3 regions of the Piscinibacter sp. HJYY11 genome follow, and region 3 is predicted to be linked to each of the others. Evidence: predicted binding sites of a transcription regulator. Region 3 holds the regulator's gene; each other region holds the start of a gene.
What was found. The regulator LexA, encoded in region 3, represses DNA repair genes until DNA is damaged. The targets are predictions, from matches to a motif close to ACTGTATNNNNATACAGT.
Positions count from the first base shown of each region.

Region 1: recA (recombinase RecA) is a predicted target of LexA. The motif match lies at 5,464-5,481, and genes of this name have one in related genera.
Region 2: imuA (translesion DNA synthesis-associated protein ImuA) is a predicted target of LexA. The motif match lies at 3,600-3,617, and genes of this name have one in related genera.

Region 1 is NZ_JAERQZ010000001.1:3,152,224-3,159,139, forward strand. Features, by position in the region: gene JI745_RS14640 (serine/threonine-protein kinase) at 1-39, opposite strand, end outside; gene JI745_RS14645 (TerC family protein) at 142-876, opposite strand; gene sucD (succinate--CoA ligase subunit alpha) at 1,011-1,904, opposite strand; gene sucC (ADP-forming succinate--CoA ligase subunit beta) at 1,923-3,083, opposite strand; gene JI745_RS14660 (DUF2889 domain-containing protein) at 3,070-3,675, opposite strand; gene recX (recombination regulator RecX) at 3,814-4,302, opposite strand; gene recA (recombinase RecA) at 4,312-5,415, opposite strand; gene JI745_RS14675 (MarR family winged helix-turn-helix transcriptional regulator) at 5,546-6,034, shown strand; gene JI745_RS14680 (response regulator transcription factor) at 6,102-6,773, shown strand; gene JI745_RS14685 (sensor histidine kinase) at 6,902-6,916, shown strand, end outside.
Region 2 is NZ_JAERQZ010000001.1:5,040,550-5,047,465, forward strand. Features, by position in the region: gene rarD (EamA family transporter RarD) at 1-32, opposite strand, end outside; gene JI745_RS23615 (MoaD/ThiS family protein) at 109-378, shown strand; gene JI745_RS23620 (exo-alpha-sialidase) at 383-1,459, shown strand; gene JI745_RS23625 (hypothetical protein) at 1,575-2,096, shown strand; gene JI745_RS23630 (YchJ family protein) at 2,098-2,475, opposite strand; gene JI745_RS23635 (helix-turn-helix domain-containing GNAT family N-acetyltransferase) at 2,561-3,514, opposite strand; gene imuA (translesion DNA synthesis-associated protein ImuA) at 3,625-4,416, shown strand; gene JI745_RS23645 (DNA polymerase Y family protein) at 4,435-5,928, shown strand; gene JI745_RS23650 (methyl-accepting chemotaxis protein) at 6,025-6,916, shown strand, end outside.
Region 3 is NZ_JAERQZ010000001.1:942,139-949,054, reverse strand. Features, by position in the region: gene JI745_RS04275 (penicillin acylase family protein) at 180-2,609, shown strand; gene JI745_RS04270 (helix-hairpin-helix domain-containing protein) at 2,921-3,223, opposite strand; gene lexA (transcriptional repressor LexA) at 3,232-3,906, opposite strand; gene JI745_RS04260 (asparaginase) at 3,963-4,907, shown strand; gene JI745_RS04255 (organic hydroperoxide resistance protein) at 4,904-5,329, opposite strand; gene JI745_RS04250 (MarR family winged helix-turn-helix transcriptional regulator) at 5,369-5,857, opposite strand; gene JI745_RS04245 (serine hydrolase) at 5,973-6,916, shown strand, end outside.

The DNA of each region.
Region 1 (6,916 bases), 2.2 Mb from region 3:
GACGCCCGCGATCGACGTGTGCAGGGGATGCTCCGCCATGCCCAAGACCTGTGCCTCGCCTCGCAGTAGTGGAGCCGGGACGGTATCACAGGCCGCTCCTTGCAGGCGGCCTGTGCAGACGGCCGCGCGGGCCTCAGGGTTTCAGGATTCGGCCGCCGAGGCGCCGCTGCCGCGCTTCCAGCGCACTGCCTGGCCCAACAACCACACGAGCACGGCACCGCCCACGCCCGCGGCATAGCGCAGCCATGCCGCCGGCTCGCCCTTGGCCTCGCCCACGGGCAGGTAGGGCAGCACGGCCGGGTCAGTGACGGCCATCGTGCCGGCGATCCAGCCGAGCAGCATGCCGCCCAGCACGATCACGAGCGGGAAGCGGTCCATCAGCTTGATCACGAACTGGCTGCCCCAGACGATGATGGGGATGCTGACCAGCAGACCGAAGATCACCAGCGGCATCTGGTGGTCGCCGCCGGCCGATTCGGCCGCGCCCGCGATGGCGATCACGTTGTCGAGGCTCATCACGAAGTCGGCCACGATGACCGTCTTCACCGCCGACCAGAGCTTGTCGCTCGCCTGGATGTTGGCGTGTCCTTCTTCCTCTTCAGGCACGAGCAGCTTCACGCCGATCCACAGCAGCAGCAGGGCACCGACGACCTTGAGGTACGGGATCGCCAGCAGCGTGAGCGCAAAGAAGATCAGCACCACGCGCAGGATGATCGCGCCGGCGGTGCCCCAGATAATGCCCTTGGCGCGCTGAGCGGGCGGCAGCGAGCGGCACGCCAGGGCGATCACCACGGCGTTGTCGCCCCCGAGCAGGATGTCGATCATGATGATCTGACCGACGGCGATCCAGAATTCGGGAGTCATGAACTGTTCCATCTGCGGTCCTCGTGGCGTGCAGCCGGGAAGTGTAGGAAGTGGAAGAGGCTTTCGGCGTGCGTGGAATTACGTGGCCCGGGAACGAAAAGGCCGCGCACAGCGCGCGGCCTTTTGTCGCCGGGCGACGAGGGCGGTCAGAGCAGGCCCTTGAGCAGCTTGCCCATCTCCGACGGGTTCTTCGTCACGGTGAAGCCGCACTCTTCCATGATGGCGAGCTTGGCATCGGCCGTGTCGGCACCGCCCGAGATCAGCGCGCCGGCATGGCCCATGCGCTTGCCCGGAGGGGCGGTCACGCCGGCAATGAAGCCGACGATCGGCTTCTTCATGTTGGCCTTGCACCAGCGGGCCGCGTCCGCCTCGTCGGGGCCACCGATCTCGCCGATCATGATGACGGCGTCGGTGTCGGGGTCGTCGTTGAAGAGCTTCATCACGTCGATGTGCTTGAGCCCGTTGATGGGGTCGCCGCCGATGCCCACCGCGCTCGACTGGCCGATGCCCAGGTCGGAGAGCTGCGCCACCGCTTCATAGGTCAGCGTGCCGGAACGGCTGACCACGCCGACGCGACCCTTCTTGTGGATGTGGCCCGGCATGATGCCGATCTTGATTTCATCGGGCGTGATCAGGCCAGGGCAGTTGGGGCCGAGCAGCAGCGTCTTCTTGCCGCCCTTGGCTTCCTTCTCCTTCATCTTGTTGCGCACTTCCAGCATGTCGCGGATGGGAATGCCTTCGGTGATGCAGATGGCGAGGTCCAGGTCGGCCTCCACGGCTTCCCAGATCGCGGCCGCGGCGCCCGCGGGCGGCACGTAGATCACCGAGACGGTGGCGCCGGTCTGCGACTTGGCTTCCTTGACGCTCGCGTAGATGGGGATGTCGGAGAACTTCTCGCCGGCCTTCTTGGGGTTCACGCCGGCGACGAATGCGTTCTTGCCGTTGGCATAGGCCTGGCAGCCGAGGGTGTGGAACTGACCGGTCTTGCCCGTGATGCCCTGGGTGATGACCTTGGTGTCTTTGTTGATGAGGATGCTCATGTTCGTGTCCTAGCGTGATTACTTCAGGGCGGCCATCACTTTTTGCGCGGCCTCGGCCATCGAGTCGGCGCTGATGATGGGCAAGCCGGAGTCGGCGAGCATCTTCTTGCCCAGCTGTTCGTTCGTGCCCTTCATGCGCACGACCAGCGGCACCTGCAGGTTGACCGCCTTGCACGCGGCGATCACGCCCTCGGCGATGGTGTCGCAACGCATGATGCCGCCGAAGATGTTGACGAGGATCGCCTTCACCTTGGGGCTCTTCAACATGATCTTGAAGGCTTCGGTCACCTTCTCGGCGGTGGCGCCACCGCCCACGTCGAGGAAGTTGGCGGGCTCGCCGCCGAAGAGCTTGATGGTGTCCATCGTGGCCATCGCAAGGCCGGCGCCGTTCACCAGGCAGCCGATGTTGCCGTCGAGCTGGATGTAGGCCAGGTCGAACTTCGAGGCTTCGATCTCCGCCGGGTCCTCTTCGTCGAGGTCGCGGTAGGCCACGATCTCGGGGTGGCGGAAGAGGGCGTTGCTGTCGAAGTTGAACTTGGCGTCGAGGGCGATCAGGTTGCCCTTGCTGTCGCAGTTCAGCGGGTTGATCTCGACCAGCGACGCGTCGGTGGTCATGTAGCAGTTGTAGAGCTTCTGGAACAGGTCGACCGCCTGGGCGTGCGAGCCCTCGGGCAGGCCGATCGCCTTCGCCACCTTCTTTGCCTGCTCGGCACCGAGGCCGGTCAGCGGGTCGATGTACTCGGTGATGATCTTCTCCGGTGAGGAGTGGGCCACCTCTTCGATGTCCATGCCGCCTTCGCTGGAGGCGATCAGCGCGACCTTCTGCGTGGCGCGGTCGGTGACCAGCGACACGTAGTACTCCTTCTTGATGTCGGCGCCTTCCTCGATGTACAGGCGGCGCACCTTCTGGCCTTCGGGCCCGGTCTGGTGCGTCTTGAGCTGCATGCCGAGGATCTGGCCCGAGATCGTCTTCACGTCATCGAGCGACTTGGCGAGCTTCACGCCACCACCCTTGCCGCGGCCACCCGCATGGATCTGGGCTTTCACCACCCATACCGGGCCGCCCAGCTTCTGCGCGGCTTCGAAGGCTTCCTGCACGCTGAATGCGGGATAGCCGCGGGGGACCGGGACACCGGCCTGACGCAAGATTTCCTTGCCTTGGTACTCATGGATTTTCATCGCGGACTCTCTTCACTCGGTTTGCAGGAACGGGGGGAGGAACTTCGGACTTGCCCGGCCGGTACCAGCGCGGGTAGTGCAGCTTGACGGTCGCGCCGTCGGTACGCAGGGCGTGGCAGCGGTCGAGCTGGAAGGGCTGTTTGGCGTCGACGCCCTGTTCGCCGCGGGTGTCGATCACATCGCCGGCAAAGGCCTGCACCACGGCGGTGGGCAGCACCTGCGCAAGCTCGGTGAGGTGGGTGCAGCCGGCGACACCGCCGAGGCGCTCATGGACGGCATAGCGAAAGCCGCGCATCAGGTTCAGGCCAGCGAGCTTGGCATACGCATCGCCGTGATCGTTGCAGGCGCCGGGGTAGGGCATGCCGCGGGTTTCGGAGCCGGCCTCGAGCACGTTGAACTGCTCGTCGATCACCAGACGCAGCAGCATGTCGTGGATGGGCTCGCCGGCACGTCGGAATTCGGTGTCGCGGGTCTTCACGTCGGTGATGACCGCATCGACTTCCCACAATCCATTGCCACGGGCAAACACCTGCACGTCGATGCAGCGTGTGTGCTTGAGCTGGCGCTCGGGCGCGGCGGCAGGCAAGGCCATCGTGGCGGGTGGGTCTGGCGGAGGGGCTGGCCCCATGCAATGTGACGGAGCCGCGAAAGCCCGGCACTTTAGCATTGCGCACCGCACCAAATTAGCGCGAGCGTGCGGAACCCGCGCGCGCTCAAGGCCTGTTGCACATCAGGTGTCTTCGTCCGCTGCGCCTTGCAACGCTCGGCGAATCGCCTCGCCCGAAAAGCCCCGGGCTGCGAGGAAACGCATCTGGCGTGCCCGTTCGGCGGCGTCCTGCGGGGGTTCGCCGAACTTGCGCGCCCAGACCTCGCGCGCCCTCGCCGCCTCGCTGCCCTTGAGCTGATCAGCCACCTCGGCGCTGAGGGCCACGCCGTGCTGTGCCAGCTCCTGCTTGATGCGCAGGTTGCCGTAGCGCGCCGCCCGCACGTGGATGCGGCTCTCGACGAAACGCTCCTCGCTCAGGTAGCGGTTGGCCTGCAGCCAGTCGAGCACGGTGTCGACCTGCTCGGCCGCCGTGTCCTCATCGACCGGCGCTTCGCCCTCGCCCGCGGGCTTGCGGGCGTGGACCATCAGCTTGCGCCGCAGTTCGCTGCGGCTGTGCTCGCGCTGGGCAAGGATCTGAAGGCCCCGGCCTTTCAGTGACAAACGGGGCTTCATGCGAGGCGTTTATTCCTCGGCGGCCGCCGCTTCCTTGGCCGCACGGCCGCGCTTCGGCGCCGGCGCAGCCGCTTCCGCGTCACCCGCGGCACCCGGCAGCAGCGGAATGCCCATCGCCTCGCGCACCTTGTTCTCGATCTCGACCGCCAGCACCGGGTTCTCGCGCAGGAACTCGCGGGCGTTGTCCTTGCCCTGGCCGATCTTTTCGCCGTTGTAGGCGAACCAGGAGCCGCTCTTCTCGAGGATCTTGGCCTCGACGCCCATGTCGATCACCTCGCCCTCGCGGCTGATGCCCTGGCCGTAGAGGATGTCGAACTCCGCCGCCTTGAACGGGGGCGAGACCTTGTTCTTCACGACCTTCACCTTGGTCTCGTTGCCGATGACCTCTTCGCCCTTCTTGATGCTGCCGATGCGGCGGATGTCCAGGCGCACCGAGGCGTAGAACTTGAGCGCGTTGCCGCCGGTGGTCGTCTCGGGCGAGCCGAACATCACGCCGATCTTCATGCGGATCTGGTTGATGAAGATGACCATGGTGTTGGTCTTCTTGATGGTGGCGGTGAGCTTGCGCAGCGCCTGGCTCATCAGGCGCGCCTGCAGGCCGGGCAGCGAATCGCCCATCTCGCCTTCGATTTCGGCCTTGGGCGTGAGCGCGGCCACCGAGTCGACGACCACGAGGTCGACCGAGCCCGAGCGCACCAGGGCGTCGACGATCTCGAGCGCCTGCTCGCCGGTGTCGGGCTGGCTGATGAGCATTTCCTGCAGGTTGACGCCGAGCTTCTGGGCGTAGGAGGTGTCGAGCGCGTGCTCCGCGTCGATGAAGGCGCAGGTGCCGCCCTGCTTCTGCATCTGGGCGATAACCTGCAGCGTGAGCGTGGTCTTGCCCGACGATTCCGGGCCATAGATCTCGACCACCCGGCCGCGCGGCAGGCCGCCGACGCCCAGCGCGATGTCCAGGCCCAGCGAGCCGGTCGAGACGACCTCGATGTCCTCGATCTTCTCGCCCTCGCCGAGCTTCATGATCGAGCCCTTGCCGAACTGCTTTTCGATCTGGGCGAGTGCGGCTTGCAAGGCCTTGGCCTTTTCGGTGTTCAGGGCCTTGACGGGTGCGTCCATGAATTTCTCCTTGTGGATCAATGGGTTACCAGCTGCAAATAACGACAGGCTGGATGAATGAACAGCATTCTGCAAGCCGAGTAGGTCGAAGTAAACCCATTATTTGGTCAGTTTGCCTTACGATCTGGCGATGACGGTTTCGGTCCCCCAAGACGCCTGGCGGCAGACCCACCTGGGGCGCCTGCTGGGCCACGCGCTGCGCCGCTTCGACGAGCGCGTGCTGGCGCTGATGGCGCGCAACCTCGACGTGCCGCTCGCGCTGTCGAACCTCGCGGCACGGGCGCAGGTGAGCGCCGCCCACATCCACATCACCCGGCACCTGGCGCTCGAAGGCTCGCGCCTCACCGACCTCGCCGCCCGTGCCGGCATGAGCAAGCAGGCCATGGGCGACCTTGTCGACCAGTGCGCCGCCTGGGGCCTGGTGACCCGCGAGGCCGACAGCCGCGACAAACGCGCCCGTGTCGTGCGCTTCACCGAGACCGGCCTCGCCTGGCTCAAGGCCTTCGAGCAGGCCGTCGCGCAGGCCGACCGCGAATTCCGCGCCGAAGTCGGGCCCGACGTCGCCACCGTCGTCGCGCTGGGCCTCGAGGCGTATGCGGGCGCGTGGTCGCCAGGCTGATCTCCCGCATGGTTCACGTCAGCAATTTCATTCACACTGGCAAGGAGACGACCACAAGGAGACGACGATGCGGATACTGATTGCCGAAGACGATCAGGTCCTGGCCGATGGCCTGTTGCGCACGCTGCGCAACTCGGGCTATGCGGTCGACGCGGTGGCCAGCGGCACCGAGGCCGATGCGGCGCTCGTCTCGCATGAATTCGACCTGCTGATCCTCGACCTCGGCCTGCCCAAGCTGCATGGCCTGGAAGTGCTGCGCAAGCTGCGAGCACGCGGCTCGGCGGTGCCGGTGCTGATCCTCACCGCGGCCGACAGCGTCGAGCAGCGCGTGAAAGGCCTGGACCTCGGCGCCGACGACTACATGGCCAAGCCCTTCTCGCTGCAGGAACTCGAAGCGCGCGTGCGGGCCTTGACGCGCCGCGGCCTCGGCACCGCGTCGAGCCTCATCAAGCACGGCCCGCTCACCTTCGATGCCACCGGCCGCGTGGCCTACATCAACGACCAGATGATCGAGCTGTCGGCAAGAGAACTGAGCCTGCTCGAAGCGCTGCTGCAGCGCGCCGGCCGCCTCGTCAGCAAGGACCACCTCGTCGAGCGCTTGTGCGAATGGGGTGAAGAGGTGAGCAACAACGCCATCGAGGTCTACATCCACCGCCTGCGCAAGAAGATCGAGCAGGGCCCGATCCGCATCGCGACGGTACGCGGCCTCGGCTATTGCCTGGAAAAGATTCCGAGCTGATGACAGCCCGCCAGTCGCTTTCACTCCTGCCCCCAAGGGGCGCCGTCCGGCTTGGGGCGGCCCGGCGCCGGACCTAAGTGGCCCTGCGCAGAGAGCAACGTTCCCTCTTCGGCGAGATCCTCGATTGGATGCTCGCCCCGCTG
Region 2 (6,916 bases), 4.1 Mb from region 3:
GCGAGGGCGGCGTACAGGGCTCCGATGGGCATCGAGCGATTCTCACCGCCCTGCTCGCGGGTTGCTCGCAGGTGGTCATTCGGCGGGCGGCGCGGCATGATCCGCCGCGTGGCCCATGTCGTCTTCACCCAGCAGCTCAAGCGCTTCACCGAGGTGCCCGAGGTGGACACGCCCGCGGCCACGCTGCGCGAGGCGCTGCAGGCGGCGTTCGACCGCAACCCCCGGCTGCGCGGCTACGTGCTCGACGACCAGGGTCACCTCCGGCCCAACGTCGTGGTGTTCATCGACGGCCGGCGCAGCCGCGAGCGTGTGCTTCTCAACGATGCATTGACGCTCGACAGCCAGGTGCACGTGCTGCAGGCGCTCTCAGGAGGATGACGAGATGACGGCAACGCGAGCGTGGGCGGCCACGCGCAAGGGCTTGTTCGAGCTGCAGCGCTCGTCGAGAAGCTGGGACGTGGCGAGGGTGAGCTTCCTGGCCGAGCCGGTGTCGATGGTGCTTCCGCCGATCGGTGGCAGCGGCCGCATGCTGGCTGCGCTCAACCTCGGCCACTTCGGCGTGAAGGTGCATGCGAGCGACGACGCCGGCGTGACCTGGCGCGAAGTCGACACGCCCACTTATCCGCCGCAGCCCGAGGGCGCCGAAGGGCCAGCGTGGAAGCTGGTGCAGATCTGGTCGATGGAGGCGATCCACGGCGCCATCTGGGCCGGCACGCTGCCAGGCGGCCTCTTCAAGAGCAGCGATGGCGGCGAGCACTGGCAACTGGTCGACTCGCTCTGGTCGCGCCCCGAGCGGCTGGGCTGGTTCGGCGGGGGCTACGACGTGCCGGGCATCCACTCCATCCTCCCGCACCCGACGCGACCGGGCGAGCTGCTGCTCGGCATCAGCTGCGGCGGCGTGTGGGGCAGCCGCGAAGGCGGCATGCAATGGGAGCTGCAGGCCAAGGGCATGCGCGCCGACTTCATGCCGCCCGACCAGGCCGGCGACGAGAACACGCAGGACCCGCACCTCATCGCCTCGTGCGCCGCGGTGCCCACGGCCGTCTGGTGCCAGCACCACAACGGCATCTTCCGCTCGACCGACGGCTCGCAGCGCTGGCAGGAACTCAAGCCGCCCATCACCGGCTTCGGCTTCGCGGTGGCCGCGCATCCGCGCGAGCCCGGCACCGCCTGGTTCGCGCCCGCCGTCAAGGACGAGAAGCGCGTGCCTGTCGACGGCGCGCTCTTCGTGCACCGCACACGCGACGGTGGCCAGACCTTCGAAGCGCTGCGCACCGGCCTGCCGCAGAAGGACTGTTACGACCTCGTCTACCGCCACGGCCTCGTCGTCGACGACACCGGCCGTTCGCTCTTGATGGGCAGCACCACCGGCAACCTGTGGGCGAGCGACGACGCGGGCGAGAGCTGGGTCGAAGTCTCGGGCCACCTGCCGCCGATCCACGCGGTGCGTTTCGGCTGAAGGCGTCGTTGGGGTAGGTCCTCCCCCTCCATCGTGGGGCGACACCCTGTGCGCGGGAATGACAACCTGCGCGCGAGATGACGAAATGGCACCCATCGTGCGCCGGAGTTCAGCCATGCCCATCACCATCGCCGTTGGAGCCCGTTCCCTCTTCGTCACCTCGATCGCGTGGCTGTTCATCCTGCTCGGGGTGGTGGCCAGCGTCTCGGCGCTGCTGCAGAACGCGATGATCGCGTCGCTGCTGCCCTTGCCGGCGCAGGCGGGCCTGACGGGGCTGCTGGTCGCGAAGCTGCCGTGGGTCACCGGCGCCTGCCTCGTGCTGTCGGTCGCGATGCTCGCTTCGGCCGTCGGCCTGCTGCTGCGGCTCGACTGGGCGCGGCGCACCTTCATCGGCCTGCTCGTCGTGGCCATCGTCGCCAACCTGCTGGGCCTGTGGCTGCAGCAGGAGCTGATGCAGGCAATCGTCGACCACGCGCTCAGCAGCGCCGCGCTGCCGCCCAAGGCAGCGGGGGTGTTCGGCGGCTTCGTGACCGCGGCGCGGGTGATGGCGGTGGTGGTGACGCTTGGGGCTTGCGGGCTCTTGGCGTGGATCATCCGCCGCTTGATGTCTGCGGCCGTGCGGCAAGAGTTCGCCTGATCTAGCTGAGATCCCCGTCCACGTAGAACCAGCGGCCGTCTTCGCGCACGAAGCGGCTCTTCTCCTGCAAGCGGTGGGCGCGCCCGCCGAGCTTGCTGCGGGCGACGAACTCGACCGTCGCATGGTCGGCGTCCTGCAGCTGGTGTTTCTTCACGTCCAGGCCCAGCCAGCGCAGGCCGGGCGGGTTGGGCTCGATCGACGCCGGCCGTGTGCGCGGGTGCCAGGTGGCGAGCAGGTAGTCGATGAGGTCGCGCACGTAGGCGCTGTAGCGCGAGCGCATGAGCGCTTCGGCATCGGGTGCCTGCAGATGCATGGGCCCCGAGTGGAAACGGCCGCAGCAGTCGGCATACGCGCGCGCCGCACCGCAATCGCAGGTCATGTTGACCCCTCGTCCGTCGGGTACGCCGGCCGATCCCCCGAGGGGATGCGGGCCGGCTTGGGAGCGGCCCGGCGCTCGGCCCGCTTCATGTCAGCTCCTTCTGCCAGGTCTCGCCCACCAGATCGTGGCCGAAGCTGTGGTGCGGCTCGCTCGCGACGAGCTGGTAGCCCGCCTTCTGGTAGATGCCGCGTGCGGCGGTCAAGAGGCTGTTGGTCCACAGCGTGATGCGCCGGTAGCCCGCCATGCGCGCGAAGCGCTCGCATTCGTGCACCAGCCGCTGGCCGAGGCCGAGGCCGCGGGCGGTGTGCTCGACCAGCAGCATGCGCAGCTGTGCCACGCCGGGCAGCGGGTCGTGGGTGGCGTCGTCGCGCGCCTGCACGAGGAAGACGCAGCCGATGTTCTGGCCGTCGCGCTCGGCGATCCAGCCGGTCTCGCGGGCCGGGTCGAAGTGCTCGATGAAATCGGCCGCGACGCGGGCGACCAGCGCCTCGAAGCGCATGTCCCAGCGGTACTCCTGTGCGTAGAGCGCGCCGTGGCGCGAGACCACCCAGCCCATGTCGCCCGCACGGTGCGGCCTCAGGATGTACGGGGCAGTCCCGTGGCGAGGCGCGTCGTCGCCCAGCAGCTGCTGCAGCGTGCCCATCGCCTGCAGCACCTGCTGGCGGTGCGCTTCGGGCAGCGGGGCGATGAGCGCGGCGGCCTGCTCGCGCGAGCGCTGGTCGAACGGGGCGAAGGCGGTGCGGCCGGCGGGGGTGAGGCTCAGCCGGGTCTGGCGGGCGTCGGTGGGGGAGCGGGTGCTGTCGACCAGGCCCTGCTCCTTCAGCCGGCGCAGCAGGCGGCTCAGGTAGCCGGCGTCGAGGTCGAGGGTGCGCGCGAGTTCGGTGGCGGTGGTGTGCTCGCAATGCGCCAGCTCCCAGAGGAGGCGCATTTCCGCGAGCGAGTAGGGCGAGCCCAGCAGGCCTTCGTTCAGCACGCCGATGCGGCGGGTGTAGAAGCGGTTGAAGGCGCGGATGGATTCCAGCGGGTCGGCGGCAGGCATGGCGGGATTGTGCCCAATTGATTGCCAAAGGCAATCAATTCGATGCCTTTGACAACTCACCAATGCCCGAGGATTTGCGAAAAGTACTGTACGTAAATACAGTATCTCCCATGGCCACCGCCCAGCTTTTCGCCCCAAACGCCCCGCTGACCCCCGTGCCGCGGGCCCAGGCGCGGCCGGCCCTGGCGCCCGAAGACCTGCACCCCCAGCTGTGGCGTGCCCACCAGCTCGGGCGCAGCGCCGAGCGGCCCATCCCCAGCGGCTTCGAGCCGCTCGATGCCGAGCTGCCCGGCGGTGGCTGGCCCTGCCGGGCGCTGACCGAACTGCTGCTGCCGCAGGCCGGCATCGGCGAGATCCGCCTGCTGGCCGCCTGCCTTGCCCGCGTGCAGCAGGCCGGGCGGCTGGTGATGATGTTCGACCCGCCGGCGGCGGTGTCGGCCCCGGGCTTGAGCGAGATGGGGCTCGACGTGGCCCAGCTGCTCGTGATCCAGACCCACTTGCAGGTGCATGCCGGGGCCGACCGCCTGTGGGCCCTGGAGCAGGCGCTGAAGAGCGGCCACGTGGGAGCGGTCGTGGCGTGGATGCCGCCGCGCCTGCGCGCCGAGCGTGTGCGCCGCCTGCAGCTGGCGGCCCATGTGCACGACGGGCCGGCCTTCATCTTCCGCGAGCCGGCGGTGCAGGGGCAGGCGAGTGCGGCGCCGCTGCGGCTGGCGCTGCACCCGGCCGGCCCCGACCAGCTGGCGCTGCGGGTGCTCAAGCGGCGCGGGCCGCCCTTGCTGGCGCCCCTGCACCTGGCCTTGCCGCCGGTGCTGACCGCGGCCGCGGCACGCCGCGCGGAGCTCGGGCAGGACGAGGGCGCGCTCGCCGGGTTGAGCGCGGCCACCTTCATCAACCTCGTTTGAGCTTCATGGAGGCTCGCGATGTTGTGGGTTGGCGTGCACCTGCCCTTGCTGTCGCTGGAGTCCTTCTCGGCCGGCCTGACGCAGCCCACCCAGCAGCCGATCGTGCTGGTCGACGCACACCACATCGTCAGCGCCGACGCAGCCTCGCAGGCGCTCGGGGTGAGCGTGGGCATGAAGCGCGCCACCGCGCTGGCGCTCGCGCCGCACCTGCTGCTGGGCCAGGCCGACGCATGGCGTGATGCGCAGGCCCTGCAGGCCGTGGCCCATGCGGCCCTGGCCTTCACGCCGATGGTGTGCCTGGCCGAGCCCGATGGGGTGCTGCTGGAGGTGCAGGCCAGCCTGCGCTACTTTGGTGGCCTGGCGGCCCTGGTCCGCAAACTGAGAGACACCCTCGCCCCGTTCGGCCACCGCCTGCAGATCGTGAGCGCCCCCACGGTGCAGGGCGCGGCCTTGCTGGCCCGTCTGCACGACGGCCTGCATTGCGCCGACCGGCCGGCGCTGCAGCGCGCCCTGGAAGACGCGCCGCTCGAGGTGCTGGCCACGGCTGCGCCGCAGGCCGATGTCATGCTCGGCATGGGCCTGCGCCGAGTGGGCGACCTGCGCCAGTTGCCGCGGCCGGGCCTGGCGCGCCGCTTCGGGCAGGCACTGCTCGACGAGATGGACCGCGCCTTCGGCGACCGGCCCGACCCGCGCGAGCCCATCGTGCTGCCGCCCACGTTTCGCAGCGGGCTCGAGCTCTTTGCCCGGGCCGACACCACCGAGCAGCTGCTGCACGGTGCGCAGATGCTGCTGCTGCGGCTGGTGGCGTGGCTGTCGGCGCAGCACGCGTTCGTCACGCGCTTTCGGCTGCTGATGAAACACGAGGCGCGCTGGCGCGACGGCAACACCGCGCCCACCACCCCGCTCGACGTGGCCCTGGCCGAGCCCTCGCGCGACGTGGCGCACATGCTCGTGCTGCTGCGCGAGCGCCTGGCCCATGTGCAGATGGCGGCGCCCACGCTCGAGCTCGCCATCGAGTCCGACGACATCGTGCGGCGGCCGCCACCGAATGCCGAGCTCTTCCCCACGCCGCAGAGCGAGCGCGCCGGCATCGCGCGCCTGATCGAGCGCCTGCAGGCGCGGCTGGGCCGCGAGCAGGTGCAGCGCCTGCAGCCGGTGGCCGACCATCGGCCGGAGCGGGCCACCCAGGTGATGCCTGCCGACCCCTTGATGAAAGGCACGTCCGCCGGTGGCCCGCCGCCGGGACCGATCACACGGCCTCTGTGGCTGCTGCCCGAGCCGATGGCGCTGCAGCAGCGACACGACCATCCCTTCCTGAACGGCCGGGCCGTGCAGTTGCTGGCCGGCCCCGAGCGCATCGAGGCCGGCTGGTGGGACGGCGATCTCGTCGAGCGCGACTACTTCATCGGCCAGACGGCCGATGGCGTGCTGGTGTGGGTGTTCCTCAACCACCCCCAGCATCTGCCTTCAAGCCCCACGCAAGGCTGGTTTCTTCACGGCCGTTTTGCCTGAATTTCAGGGGAAACGTTTCCTCAAGTCCGCCCACCGACCGCCGATAGATTCCTGACGATGCGCCTCGCATCGCTTTGCATTCGTTCAGGACTCGATATGAAGATCGACAACTTGGCACTGCGCTCTCGCCTCGTCATCGGCTTTGTGCCGCTGCTGCTCATCGTGGTGGTCAACACCGTCTGGGCCGCCTCCGTCGCCCAGGGCAGCGCCCGCTACTGGATTGCCGCGCTCGGCGCGGCTGCCATCGCCCTCGGCCTCGCGCTCGCCTGGTGGATCGTGCGCAGCGTGGTCGCGCCGGTGCGAGAAGCCCTCGACGCTGCGCGCCAGATCATGGCGGGCGACCTCACGCTCGAATGCACCACCACGCGCCGCGACGAGTTCGGCCAGCTGATGCTCGTGCTGGGCGGCCTGAAGGACTGTCTCTTCAAGGTGGTGAGCGACGTGCGCACCGGCACCACCACGGTCGCCAGCACCTCCTCGCAGATCAACCGCGACAACACCTCGCTGTCGGAGCGCACCACCACGCAGACCGACTCGCTGCAGCAGACGGCCGCGTCGATGGAGCAGATCACCATCACCGTCCGCCAGAACGCCGACAACGCCGAGCAGGCCAACAAGCTCGTGCTCGCAGCCTCGGGCCATGCGGCCAAGGGCGGCGAGGTGGTGAGCCAGGTCGTGAGCACCATGGGCTCCATCAAGGAGAGCTCGCGCCGCATCGCCGACATCATCGGCGTGATCGACGGCATCGCCTTCCAGACCAATATCCTCGCGCTCAATGCCGCGGTGGAAGCGGCCCGTGCCGGCGAGCAGGGCCGTGGCTTCGCCGTCGTCGCCGCCGAAGTGCGCACGCTGGCGCAGCGCTCGGCCACGGCCGCGAAGGAAATCAAGTCGCTGATCGGCGACTCGGTCGACAAGGTCGAGACCGGCAGCCGCCTCGTCGACGACGCGGGCCGTGCGATGACCGAGATCGTGTCGTCGGTGAAGCACG
Region 3 (6,916 bases):
CCCGTCTTGAATCCATCGGCGCCTCCCCGGTGTGGGCGATCGTGGGCATGGTCGATGCCGACAAAATCGCGAATAGCGGGACTTGAGTGCGGCAGTGCGCCGTTCGTCGGTTCGAAGGATGGCCGCCGGCTCACGCATCCGGTTACGCTGCGCCCCGTTCGAAGGAGACAGGACACAACATGAAATGGATACGTCGCGGCGCCTGGGCGCTGCTGTGGCTGGCGCTGATCGTGGCCGTGGCCTTGTGGATCTACAGCCGCCGTGTGCTGCCCACGACGCAGGGCACGATCACGCTGGCGGGCGGCCCCGGCGGGTTGCGCGGCGAACTGCGCATCGAGCGTGATGCCGACGGCATCCCCACCATCAAGGCGGCCTCGCATGACGATGCGTTCTTCGGTCTCGGCTACGTGCACGCGCAAGACCGGCTGTGGCAGCTCGAGACGCACAAGCGCATCGCCAGTGGCCGGCTGGCCGAAGGCTTCGGCGAATCGGCCCTCGAGACCGACAAGTTTCTCCGCACGCTCGGCGTGCGCCGTGCGGCCGCGCAGCAGTGGGAGCAGGTGAGTGCCGAAGGCCGCGCCGCGCTCAGTGCCTACGCCGCCGGCATCAACGCCTATGTGCAGAACGAGCTGAGCGCCCGCCCGCCGGAGTTCATGCTGACGGGCCTGCAGCCCGAGCCGTGGGTGCCCGAAGACACCATCGGCTGGGCCACGATGATGGCCTGGGACCTGGGCGCCAACTGGTCGGGCGAGCTGCTGCGCCTGCGCCTGGCGCTGCAGCTGCCGGTCGATCGCATCCAGGAGCTGCTGCCGCCATACCCCGGCGAGAAGCCGCTTCCGACGGCCGACTATGCCGCGCTCTTCCGCAGCCTGAAGCTCAACGCCAACCTCGGCCAGGCGGCGCTGAGCGCGGCGCCGGTCTCGGGCATCGAAGGCGTCGGGTCCAACAACTGGGTGGTGGCCGGCTCGCATACCGAGACGGGCAAGCCGCTGCTCGCCAACGACCCGCACCTCAAGCTCACGGCGCCGGCCCTGTGGTACTTCGCCCGCCTCGAAGCACCGGGCTTCAAGGTGGCCGGCGCGACCATGCCCGGCCTGCCCATGGTGGTGCTGGGCCAGAACGAGCGCGTCGCCTGGGGCTTCACCAACACCGGGCCCGACGTGCAGGACCTGTACATCGAGCGCGTGAACCCGAACGAGCCCGCCGAGTACCAGACGCCCGAGGGCTGGGCCCGATTCGTCAGCGTCACCGAGACCATCAAGGTGCGTGGCAAGCCGGATGTGACGATCACGGCGCGAAGCACGCGCCACGGCCCGGTCATCTCCGACATCGGCGGTGCGACCGAAGGCATCGTCTCGTCCACGCGCCCGGCCTACGTGCTGGCGATGCGCTGGACGGCGCTCGACAAGGACAGCGGCACGCTCGACGCCGCACTTGCCTTCAACACGGCGCGCACGGTGCCCGAGTTCATCGCCGCAGCGGGCAAGCACCTGGCGCCGATGCAGAACATGGTGGTGGCCGATGTCGACGGCCGCATCGGCTTCGTGGCCGCTGGCCGCGTGCCGGTGCGCAAGCCCGAGAACGACCTCAAGGGCCTGGTGCCCGCGCCGGGCTGGGATGCACGCTACGACTGGGCAGGTGTGCTCGAGCCGACCTGGACGCCGCGCGAGACCGACCCGCCGCGCGGCTGGATCGCCACCGCCAACCAGCGCATCCACGACGCTTCCTACCCGCACTTCCTCACCAGCGAGTGGGCGGCGCCGTACCGGCAGCAGCGCATCGAGCAGTTGCTGGCCGCCAAGCCGAAGCACAGCCTGGAGAGCCTGCGGCAGATCCAGGCCGACGTGGTCTCGCTCGGCACGCAGCGGCTGATGCCGTTCCTGCGCAAGGCCCAATCTCAGCACGCGCTGGCCAGTGCTGCGCAGAAGGAGCTGGCGGGGTTCGACGGCACGATGGCGGCCGACAAGGCCGCGCCGCTCATCGCCTGGGCCTGGGCGCGGCAGCTCACGAACGGCATCTTCCGCGACGAGGTGGGCGCCGCGCAGTTCGACCGACTGATCGCCACCCGCAGTTTCCGCGAAGGGCTGGAGGGCGCGCTGGAGCGCAACGATGCCTGGTGGTGCGACGACAAGAGCACGCCCGCGCAAGAGAGCTGCCAGGACCAGGTCGATTCGGCGTTCACCCGCGCGCTCGACGAGCTGCAGGCGCTGCAAGGTGCCGATGTGACGAAGTGGCAGTGGGGCAAGGCGCACCAGGCGCGGTCAGAACACCGGCCGTTCAGCCGGGTGAAGCTCCTGGCCAAGTACTTCGAGCTGCGTACGCCAGTGGGCGGCGACACCTACACGGTGAACGTGTCGCGGGTGTCGCAGAAGCCCGACGCGACGACCGGTGAGCTCTATCTCGACGAGCACGGGCCGTCGTTCCGGGCGCTGTATGACCTGGGTGACCCGAGCAAGTCACGCTTCATGCATTCGACGGGGCAGTCGGGGATCGTGTTTTCGCCGCTGTACCGCAGCTTTGTTGACCGCTGGCGCGATGTGCAGGGCGTGCCGGTCTGGGCGTCTGAGCCGGCGAAGCATGTGTTGGTGTTGAAGCCTCGGGCTTCCTGAGCTCCTGTGTGTCTGAGCGGCGGGAAGGGCGTGGGGTGAGGGGCTCCGTTCATGTCCCTCCTTCATGAACGCTCCCGCGTTCATGAATTCCTTCCTTTACTTCACTGCGCCCCTCACCCCACGCCCTTCCCGCGAAACGAAGGAGGCATGCAAAGAAGCTTCACGGCCGTGCCCGGAGCGCAGTGGTGGGGTGCCGCATGGAGTGAAGTATTAGGAGGAATTCCTGAACCCGGGAGGGTTCAGGAAGGGGGACATGAACGCAATGCGGTACCCCGCCGCTGCGCTCCCCGCTCCGACTTCAGCACCGCAAGCTAGACCTGCCCGAACAATGCCTTCCGCTGCGCCGTGTAGTTCCACCAAGGCGCCGGCTCCGCCCCACCCATGAAGTCGGTGGCCGCCATGAAGGTGTCGAGCACGCAGGGGTCGTGTCGATGCCCCGTCACCGCGCAAAGCTTCTGGTAGAGCACGAAAGCGTCTTTGCCGCGCAGCTCCCGCGGGTGGGCGATGCCGATCAGCCGCAGGTCTTCGGCAAGCGAAGGCCCAATGTTGGGCAGCTGCTCCAGCCGCTCGCACTCCTGGGCGGTCTTGGCTTTCGGTGATTTGATGGAGGCCATCAATCGCCTCACATCATCATGTTGTTGCGAATCAAGCCGACGGCGATGCCTTCGAGTTCGAAGTCGACGTCACCGAAGGGGATGACGATGGGCTTGAAGTCGGGGTTTTCGGGCAGCAGCTCGATGCTGGTGCGTGTGCGGCGGAAGCGCTTGACGGTCACGTCTTCGCCGAGGCGGGCGACGACGATCTGGCCGTTCTTGGCGTCTTTGGCCTTCTGCACGGCGAGCAGGTCGCCGTCCATGATGCCGGCGTCTCGCATGCTCATGCCGCGCACCTTGAGCAGGTAGTCGGGGCGGCGCGGGAACATGCTCGCTTCCATCAGGTAGGTCTGGTCGATGTGCTCCTGCGCGAGGATGGGGCTGCCGGCGGCCACGCGGCCCACCAGCGGCAGCGTGAGCTGCGACAGGCTGGGCAGGGGTAGGCTGAACTGCTTGCCGCGGATCTCGTTCAGGGCGCGCAACGTGTCAGACTTCAGCCGGATGCCGCGCGACGTGCCGCCCACGAGCTCGATGACGCCCTTGCGGGCCAGGGCCTGCAGGTGCTCTTCGGCGGCGTTGGCGGAACGGAAGCCCAGCTCGCTCGCGATCTCGGCGCGGGTGGGCGGGGCGCCGGTGCGCTCGATGGCGCTTTGCACGAGATCGAGGATCTGCTGTTGGCGTTCAGTGAGCTTGGGCGCTTCCATCGGCGGCATCCTGAGTTTTCATCCAGTGCCTGTATTTTCATCCAGCTCAGCGAGAAATGCAAAACACTTCCAGAACAATCGTGGTGCTGGGCACCGGCGGCACCATCGCCGGCACGGCGGCCGATGCGGCTGACAACGTCGGCTACACCGCGGCGCAGCTGGGCGTCGAGGCGCTGGTCAAGGCGGTGCCCGCGTTGGCTGGCCTGCCGCTCGAATGTGAGCAGGTGGCGCAGGCCGACAGCAAGGACATGGGGTTTGCCATCTGGCGCGCGCTCGCGCAGCGCACGGCCCATCACCTTGGGCGTGACGACGTGGCCGGCGTCGTCGTGACCCACGGCACCGACACACTCGAAGAGACCGCCTATTTCCTGCAGCGCGTGCTGGCGCCGACGAAGCCGGTGGTGATGACCGCGGCGATGCGGCCCGCGACCTCGCTGCAGGCCGACGGCCCGCAGAACCTGCTCGATGCGGTGACCGTGGCCGGCGTGCCAGGTGCGCGAGGCGTGGTGGTGATGCTGTCCGGCACGGTGCACGCCGCGACCGATGTGCGCAAGGCCCACACCTACCGCGTGGACGCGTTCAGCTCAGGCGATGCCGGGCCGCTGGGCGTGGTGGAAGAGGGCGCCGTGACGGCGTGGCGCGCCTGGCCGCAAGGCGAGGCGCTTGGGCTGCAGTGGCTGCCGATGGAAGCGGATGCCTGGCCGCAGGTCGAGATCGTCACCAGCCATGCCGGGGCGAGCGGGGCGCTGGTGCGTGCCGCCTGCGAAATCGGTGTGCAGGGCCTGGTGGTCGCGGCCACCGGCAATGGCACGGTGCACGCGGCGCTGGAGGAGGCATTGCTCGAAGCCCAGGACCAGGGCGTGACCGTCTGGCGCAGCAGCCGCTGCGGCAACGGCCGGGTGCTGAAACGGGCCGACGACGTGCTGCCGTCGGCCGGTGAACTCACACCCGCGCAGGCACGGGTGGAGTTGATCCTTCAGTTGCTGTCGCCAGCGGGTTAGACCACGGTCAGGGTCACGTCGATGTTGCCGCGGGTCGCGTTCGAATAGGGGCACACCTTGTGGGCTGCCGCGACCAGCGCTTCAGCCTGGGCCTTCTCGAAACCCGGCACGGTGATCGCCATCGCGACCTGGATGCCGAAGCCGCCGGGGATGGGGCCGATGCCCACGTCGGCCTTGATCGACACGTCGTCCGGCAGCTTGATCTTCTGCGCGGCCGAGACGGCCTTCATCGCGCCGATGAAGCAGGCCGAGTAGCCGGCAGCGAAGAGCTGCTCGGGGTTGGTGCCCGGGCCGCCGGCGCCGCCCAGCTCCTTGGGGGTGCTCAGGTTGACCTTGAGGGCGCCGTCAGACGACTCGGCGGTGCCGGTGCGGCCCCCGGTGGAGGTGGCGTGGGCGGTGTAGAGGACTTTTTCGAGGGCCATGTGAAGCTCCGTTCAGGGGTGGGTGGAAGAAGGGGGTGATCAATGTGCCCCTGCGGCATCACCCGCAGTGGCGTCGAGGAGATTGGCGCGCAGTTGTTGCAGGCGTTGCGTGAGGCCTTCGATCTCCTGCACGTCGCACTGCATGGCCTGACCGAGCTGCACGGGCACGCGCTTGGCCTTTTGCCGGAGGGCGCGGCCTTCCGGTGTGAGGTGGACCACGACGCGGCGCTCGTCATCGGCAGCCCGCTTGCGCGTGAGCCAGCCCGACGCTTCCATACGCTTGAGCAGGGGCGTGAGCGTGCCCGAGTCGAGGAAGAGGCGCTCGCCCAGTTCGCCGACGGTGAGCCCGTCGCGTTCCCACAGCACGAGGAAGGCCAGGTACTGCGGGTAGGTCAGGCCCAGCGGTGCCAGGAGCGGCTTGTACAGCTTGGTCATCGCAAGCGACGTGGAATACAGCGCAAAGCACAGCTGCTGGTCGAGCTGTAGCCAATCGGCCTTGGCATCGTGGCGGCGTGGAGCGGTGTTCATGGAACGAGACTCTAATCGAAAGCTCGCAATTAGATTGCGCGCAATATAAATACCCTCCGAAGCGCAGGGTTGAACCCGGTTGGTGCGGCGCCGGCGGTTTGGGTATGGTGAGCCCATGACGCAGACCTACACCGAAGCGGCCCTGGCGGCCGCCCGCGCCGCAGCCGCCTTCAATGCCGAACAGCTCGATGCTGATGCCAGCGATCCGCAACGGCTGGGCTGGATGACCGGCGCACCACCGGCGCCGGAACGCCGCATGGCCTTTGCCGACAACAGCCGCAATCGCTTCCCGCAGATCCGCTGGTCGTTCAGCCATCAGCGCCACTTCCTGCCGACGAGCCCCGTGTGGCGCGGCGAGGGCCCGGTGTCGGCGCTGCCGCGTGCGCTGGAGGACTTCGGTGCCTTGCGCTTCACCCCCATCGCAGCCGACAAGCCGATGAGCTGGGCGGACGGCCTGAAGGCCACCTGGACCGACGGCGTGGTGGTGCTGCACAAAGGCCGCATCGTCGACGAGCGCTACTTCGGCGCGCTGCAGCCGCATCTGCCGCACCTGGCGATGTCGGTCACTAAGTCCTTCGTCGCGACGGTGGCGGCATCGCTCGTGGCCGAGGGCAGCCTCGACGAAACCCGCCGTGTCGACCACTTCGTTCCCGAGCTTGCGGGCTCCGGATTCGGCGATGCCACCGTGCGCCAGGTGCTGGACATGCGCACCGGTATCGCCTACACCGAGGACTACCTCGACCCGGAGTCAGGCGCCATCCGCCTGGGCCGGGCCATCGGCCTGTCGCCTCGCAGGCCCGACGACGCGGCCTCGCTCACCGACTACCTGCGGTCCATCGCCAAGCAGGGCGAACACGGCCAGGCCTTCACCTACAAGACCGCCAACACCGACGTGCTGGCCTGGGTGCTGATGCGCGTGACGGGCGTGACGCTCTCGGAGCTGCTGCACACTCGCCTGTGGGCGCCGCTCGGCATGGAGCAGGACGCCTACTTCGCCATCGATGCCTGGGGCACCGAGTTCGCCGGCGGCGGCCTCAACCTCGCGCTGCGCGACATGGC